One region of the Mesorhizobium sp. M1E.F.Ca.ET.041.01.1.1 genome, then DNA from elsewhere that is predicted to be linked to it. Evidence: riboswitches for the same ligand, from Rfam matches in the RefSeq annotation. Region 1 holds a riboswitch; the other holds the start of a gene.
What was found. Region 1 has a riboswitch for S-adenosylmethionine ahead of EOA38_RS13545 (homoserine O-acetyltransferase). Riboswitches for the same ligand answer to the same signal wherever they lie in the genome.

Region 1 (3,402 bases):
GCAGGCCGTGAAGGTCACTTCGGCTACCTGTGTCAGCTGCGGCGCTTCTGCCTCGATGCGGCTTTGCAACGATGAGGTGTCCGCATTTTGTCCGGCATGAGAGATAACGACTTTCGGTCTGGCGAAGCCGGTTGAGGAGACCACAGCGATCTCGCGCGCCAAGGCGGTCAGCCCGACGCCCATCTCGTCCCAGTCTATGAACTGGGCATTTTCCATCTCTACGACAATTGAATAGGTTGGACGTTTGTCGACCATCGTTGCGCAATCAGTTTGCCTGAGCCATATCGCTATAAGGCTCTGGGCCCCGCCGTCAACGATGAGCCTATCGCCTCAACAAAAACACCGCTTGCTGGCCGAAGAAGTTCCAGAACCACCAGGGCATCGACAGACCGATCTTCTGGCCGTTGGCGTCGAGCGCGGTCGCCTTCTCGACGGTAGCGCCAAGCTCCTCGCACAGATTGACGAAGTCGCGGATGGTGCAGAAGTGGATGTTCGGCGTGTCGTACCAGGAATAGGGCAGGTCCTTGGTGACCGGCATCCGGCCCTTGATCAGCAGCGAGAAGCGCACCCGCCAGTGGCCGAAATTGGGGAAGGAGACGATGGCGCGGTTGCCGATCCGGAGCAGCTCGTCGAGCACCAGCTTTGGATTGCGGGTCGCCTGCAGGGTCTGCGACAGCACGACGAAATCGAAGCCCTTGTCGGGGTAGAATCCGAGATCCTTGTCGGCATCGCCCTGGATGACGCTGAGGCCGCGCGCCACGCATTCATTGACGCCGCGCTGCGACAGTTCCATGCCGCGGCCGTCGACCTGCTTGGTCTCCTGCAACAGCTCCAGAAGCACGCCGTCGCCCGAGCCGACATCGAGGACGCGCGAATTCGGCGGAATGAGATTGCTGACGACGTCGAGATCGACGCGCTGGGCGCGGTTGACGCTCATGGGCACACTTCCGATCTTTGTTTTGATGCATGTCGCTCTCCCAAAACCGCTGCGCACTTTTGGGTGAGATGCATCAGGGATCGCGAGCCGCTCACAGGCTGAGCCCCCTGGCGCGGGCTGCGGAGGCAATGAAGCCGTGGATGGCCGCGAACAGTTCCGGCTCGTCGAGCAGGAAGGCGTCGTGGCCGCGATCGGTCTCGATCTCGACGAAGGAGACGGAGGCGCCGGCAGCATTGAGCGCATGGACGACCGAGCGGCTCTCTCCCGTCGGGAACAGCCAGTCGCTTGTGAAGGACACAAGACAAAAGCGTGTCTTGGTGCCGCCGAAGGCATCGGCCAGGCGCCCGCCATGGTCGGCGGCGAGGTCGAAATAGTCCATCGCGCGGGTCAGATAGAGATAGGAGTTGGCGTCGAAACGATCGACGAAGGTCATGCCCTGATGGCGCAGATAGCTTTCGATCTGGAAATCGGCGTCGAAACCGAAGGTCAGCGCCTCGCGGTCCTGCAGGTTGCGGCCGAATTTGCGATGCAGCGCTGCTTCCGAGAGGTAAGTGATATGCGCCGCCATGCGCGCCACGGCGAGCCCCTTTTCCGGGCGCCTGCCGAAATCGAGATATTTGCCGCCGTGCCAGTCCGGATCGGCCATGACCGCCTGCCGCCCGACCTCGTGGAAGGCGATGTTCTGCGAGGAATGGCGGGCGCCGGTGGCGATCGGCAGCGCCGAGAACACGCGCTCCGAATGGCTGGCGGCCCATTCCAGCACCTGCATGCCGCCCATCGAGCCGCCAAGCACGCAAAACAGCTTCTCGATGCCGAAATGGTCGACCAGCATGAGCTGCGCGCGCACCATGTCGCGGATGGTGATGATCGGCAGGTCGAGGCCATAAGGCCTGCCTGTCGCCGGATCGGTCGAGGCGGGGCCGGTGGAGCCGAGGCAGCCGCCGATGACGTTGGAGCAGATGACGAAAAAACGGTTGGTGTCGATGATCTTGCCGGGACCGATCAGCACCTCCCACCAGCCCGGCTTGCCGGTCACCGGATTGGTGTTGGCGACATGCTGGTCGCCGGTCAGCGCGTGGCAGACGAGGATGGCGTTGGAACGGGCGTCGTTGAGCGTGCCGTAGGTCTGGTAAGCGATCTGGAAGGGCGACAGCACCGTGCCCGCATCGAGCTTCAGCGGCTTGTCGGGGCCGAGCTGCAAAACCGGGCTCGACGGATGGTCGGCCTCGTTGTTGGTCCTTGCAGCGCGCTGAGCGGCCATCCCATTCCCCATCCAGTCCGCATCGACTTCACAGATGCGGTGTCCGGCCGGCAGCGGACAACAAAAAACCGGCTTGCCTTCGCAAAGCCGGTTACAGGTTGCAAACGGCCCTTTAGCGAATTGTTTAACGTGGCTGCAAGCCGACCGGCCAAATCACCACGGAAGTTCATTGCTCTTCTACGTCTGCGGAATACGAACGTCAACGGCAGCGGTATGGCGCGCCAATCTTGCGTAATTTGCGCAGATTACATATAATAGGTTAGCGGCTATCTGCACGATCTATTTCGGTCGCTTGACCGCTCTCTGGCATCAGATGGAGGCAGACATGCCACGCAACACCGCAGTTCCAGCGAGCGATTTCGCCCGAAATTTCGCGAAGTATCAGGACGAAGCCATCGCCAAGAAGGTCATCAACGTGACCAGTCATGGCCGGATTGTCGGGGCGTATCTCTCTGCCGCCGAATTCGAGCACTACGAATTGCTGAAGCGCCGCGAGCGCGAAATCCTGATCGTGGGCGAGTTGGATGAGGACACGATCGCCTCCATCGAGACTGCCGAATATGGCGTGGAGCCGAAGTGACGCTGCCGGTTCCAAGGCCGGGTCTCGTCATTCGCTATAGTTTTCTTTGGAGCACTGAACACGACCGTGGCGATGTCGAAGGTGCTAAGGATCGCCCTTGCGCGATCGTTGTCGCCACGCCCCGTGAGGCGGATGGTCACATCCGCACGATAGTGGCACCGATTACGCATCGCCCGCCATCCGATAGTTCCGCATCGATCGAGATTCCGCCGGCGGTATGTCGGACCCTTGGCCTCGACGGCGGCCGGCATTGGCTGCGCCTTGATGAATTGAACCGTTTCCTTTGGCCCGGCTATGATGTTCGACAGCGTTCCGATGGCAGCTATGCCTATGGAATGCTACCGCCGGCTTTGTTCGACCAACTGCGCCGTGGAATCCTGCAACTCCAGCAGGCGCGCAAAGCCCGGGTTGTCAGCCGCGACGATTGACGCCGGTACTTGGCTAAAAGCGCATCGCGCTGAAACGGATACACGCGCTACGCTTTAAGCCTTTGTTTTTGATGCATGTCGTTGTCTCAGAACCGCTGCACACTTTTGGGCGACATGCGGCAGACCTCTCGACATTGCCAGTCACGGCCTGTATTCCCGCTGCGGCCCAGAATAAGGCCTTCTCGACGGATTTGTG
Region 2 (3,402 bases), on a different contig from region 1:
CTTGCCATAGGCGTCCTGGGCATAGTCGGCCTGGGTGGTCGAGGCCTGGGCGCCGACCGTCTTGCCGGCCAATGCGGCCGGATCGGTGGAGGTGAGAGGGCTGTCCTTCGGGGCCACAAGCGCCAGCGGCGTCGTGTAGTATTTGTGGGTGAAGGCGACCTGCTTCTTGCGCTCCTCGGTGATGCTCATCGAGGCGATGATGGCGTCGAACTTCTTGGCCTGCAGCGCCGGAATGATGCCGTCCCAGTCCTGGGTGACGATCTCGCATTCGACCTTCATCTGCGCGCAGAGCGCGTTGGCGATGTCGATGTCGAAGCCCTCGACCTTGCCGTCCGGCGTGATGGTGTTGAACGGCGGATAGGCGCCTTCGGTGCCGATCTTGATCTTTTCCGCCGCGATCGCGGAACCGGCGCCAAGCGCCAGCACGGCGGCCGCCGCAGCCGATACGATCCATCTGGATATCTGCATTTTCGTTCTCCCTCAGTCAGTTCTGGAGCCGGTGAAGCGCAGCCAAGCATGGCGCGCGAGGCTGAGCAAGCACAGTCTGATTGCAGCGCGGATCAGCGCGCCGCGCGGAAATGCTTGGAGAGCTTCAGGCCTTGCGCCTGATAATTGGAGCCGAGATCGCTGCCGTAGAGCGCCCGCGGCCGCTTCAGCATGTGCTCGTAGACCAGGCGCCCGACGATCTGGCCGTGATCGAGGATGAACGGCACCTCGTGGCTGCGCACTTCGAGCACCGCGCGGCTGCCGCTGCCGCCGGCGGCGGAATGGCCGAAGCCCGGGTCGAAGAAGCCGGCATAGTGGACGCGGAACTCGCCGACCAGCGGATCGAAAGGCGTCATCTCGGCGGCATAGAGCGGCGGCACATGCACCGCTTCTCGGCTGACCAGGATGTAGAACTCGTCCGGATCGAGGACCAGCTCGCCGGCGCCGCTCTTGTAGATCGGCTCCCAGAAATCGACGACGTCCTGCGCGGCGCGCTTGTCGACATCGACGAGGCCGGTGTGATGCTTGCCGCGATAGCCGACCAGACCGTCCTTGTCGCCGTCGAGGTCGATGGAAAGCGCGATGCCGCCGCCGGAAATGTTGGGCGGATCGGTGGCGACCAGCATCTCGGCCCGGTGAAGCTCGCGCAGTTCTTTCTCCGACAGCACCGCGTTGCCGATGCGGAAGCGGATCTGCGACAGGCGCGAGCCGGCGCGCACGACGATCGGGAAAGTGCGCGGGCTGACCTCGAGATAGAGCGGGCCATGGTAACCGGCGGCGATCTTGTCGAACTCATGGCCGCGGTCGGTCATGACGCGCGTGAAAATGTCCAGCCGTCCGGTCGAGCTCTTCGGGTTGGCCGAAGCCGACACTTGCGCCGGCAGCGCCAGGCTTTCGAGCAGCGGCACGATGTAGACGCAGCCTGTTTCCAGCACCGCGCCCTCTGCGAGGCTGAACTCATGCAGCTTCAGCCGGTCGAGCTTGTCGGCCACCAGATGATCGGGGCCGGGCAGGAAGGAGGCGCGCACGCGGAAGGCCGTGTCGCCCAGCCTGAGATCGAGGCTGGCAGGCTGGATCTGGTTGGTGTCGAGCGCGCGCGGCGACTTCAGCGCACCCGATTGGAACAGCGCCGCGATGTCCTGGTCCGGAAGAATGCCTGTCTGCCGCAAGGTCTGGCTCCGATCGAAGGCCGGGCAAGTGCGTGGTTCTTTTGCAGGCTCTTGCCGCAAAACCGCAAACGGTCTGCGGTATCTGCCTGGTACAAACCTCTTAATCAAGCCGGCAATTGACGCAAGCGCGGCGCGGGTCTAAAGGGTCGTTATCCCGTGGTGATTTGGCCGGTCGGCTTGCAGCCACGTTAAACAAGTCGCTAAAGGACCGTTGGCCGCAAGGCCGTATGGACCGGTTGCGACATCGCGGCCGGTTTTTTTGTGTTTGGACTGTTCTTTGCGAGTGGAATTAGGGCGATGAGCAAAACGCGCGATTGGAAACCTCAGACGGCACTCGTGCATGGCGGGACGCTGCGTTCCGGCTTCGGCGAGACCGCCGAGGCGATGTATCTCACCCAGGGCTATGTCTATGAAACGGCCCAGGCGGCCGAAGCCCGTTTCAAGGGCGAGGAGCCCGGCTTCATCTATTCGCGCTACGCCAACCCGACGGTCGACATGTTCGAGAAGCGCATGTGCGCGCTGGAAGGCGCGGAAGACGCCCGCGCCACCGCCTCCGGCATGGCGGCGGTCAGCGCGGCGCTGCTGTGCAGCGTCAAGGCCGGCGACCACATCGTGGCGGCCCGCGCGCTGTTCGGCTCCTGCCGCTGGGTGGTCGAGACGCTGGCGCCCAGATACGGCATCGAAGCGACGCTGGTCGACGGCACCGACATCGCCAATTGGGAAAAGGCGGTCAGGCCGAACACCAAGCTGTTCTTCCTGGAAAGCCCGACCAACCCGACGCTGGAGGTGGTCGACATAGCCGCGGTCGCCGCTTTAGCCAATTCGATCGGCGCGCGGCTGGTCGTCGACAATGTCTTTGCCACGCCGCTGCAGCAGAAGCCCTTGCAGCTCGGCGCTCACATCGTCGTCTACTCGGCGACCAAGCATATCGACGGACAGGGCCGTTGTCTGGGCGGCGTCATCCTGTCGGACAAGAAGTGGATCGACGAGAACCTGCACGACTATTTCCGCCACACCGGCCCGAGCCTGTCGCCCTTCAACGCCTGGACGCTGCTCAAGGGCCTGGAGACGCTGCCGCTGCGTGTGCGCCAGCAGACCGAGAGCGCCGGCAAGATCGCCGATTTCCTGGCCGGCCGGCCGGAGATCGCCCGCGTCATCTATCCGGGACGGGCCGACCATCCGCAGGCCGATATCGTCAAAAAGCAGATGTCGGGCGGCTCGACGCTGATCTGTCTCGACGTCAAGGGCGGCAAGCAGGCGGCCTTCGCGTTCCAGAACGCGCTCGACATCGTGCTGATCTCCAATAATCTCGGCGACGCCAAGAGCCTCATCACCCATCCGGCGACGACGACGCACAAGAACCTGAGCGACGAGGCGCGCGCCGAACTCGGCATCGGGCCTGGCACGCTCAGGCTGTCGGTTGGCCTCGAGGATACGGACGATCTGCTGGCCGACGTCGAACAGGCGCTGAAAGCGGCAAAGTAGCGGATTGCAGGCTGATAACGAGATCGCCTGGGCGCGGCTCAGGCGATCTCCTCCAACTCGGTCATCGCCTTGGTGCGGATGGTCATGGCGTTGCCGCGCCACTCGACCGCGCCGCCCAGCCAGCCGCGCGCCCAGATGGCGGGAAGCATCAAGTCGCGCACGATCATCGCAGTGACGCTGCGCGGCGACAGGTACCAGCCCTTGGACCAGGCGAGCAGGCATTCCGGCACATAGGCGATCGCCAGCACGCAAAGCGCCGCGG

Region 2: linked by a shared signal. The riboswitch ahead of EOA38_RS06865 (O-succinylhomoserine sulfhydrylase) and the one ahead of EOA38_RS13545 (homoserine O-acetyltransferase) in region 1 are both predicted to bind S-adenosylmethionine.

The regions. Positions count from the first base shown of each region.
Region 1 covers NZ_RZSL01000129.1:7,609-11,010, forward strand. The annotation lists gene EOA38_RS13530 (glycosyltransferase family 2 protein) at 1-255, opposite strand, end outside; gene metW (methionine biosynthesis protein MetW) at 323-937, opposite strand; gene EOA38_RS13545 (homoserine O-acetyltransferase) at 1,029-2,198, opposite strand; SAM riboswitch at 2,291-2,368, opposite strand; gene EOA38_RS13550 (hypothetical protein) at 2,524-2,778, shown strand; gene EOA38_RS13555 (hypothetical protein) at 2,775-3,206, shown strand.
Region 2 covers NZ_RZSL01000048.1:5,619-9,020, forward strand. The annotation lists gene EOA38_RS06855 (ABC transporter substrate-binding protein) at 1-468, opposite strand, end outside; gene EOA38_RS06860 (2'-deoxycytidine 5'-triphosphate deaminase) at 561-1,655, opposite strand; SAM riboswitch at 1,802-1,879, shown strand; gene EOA38_RS06865 (O-succinylhomoserine sulfhydrylase) at 1,953-3,140, shown strand; gene EOA38_RS06870 (ceramide glucosyltransferase) at 3,179-3,402, opposite strand, start outside.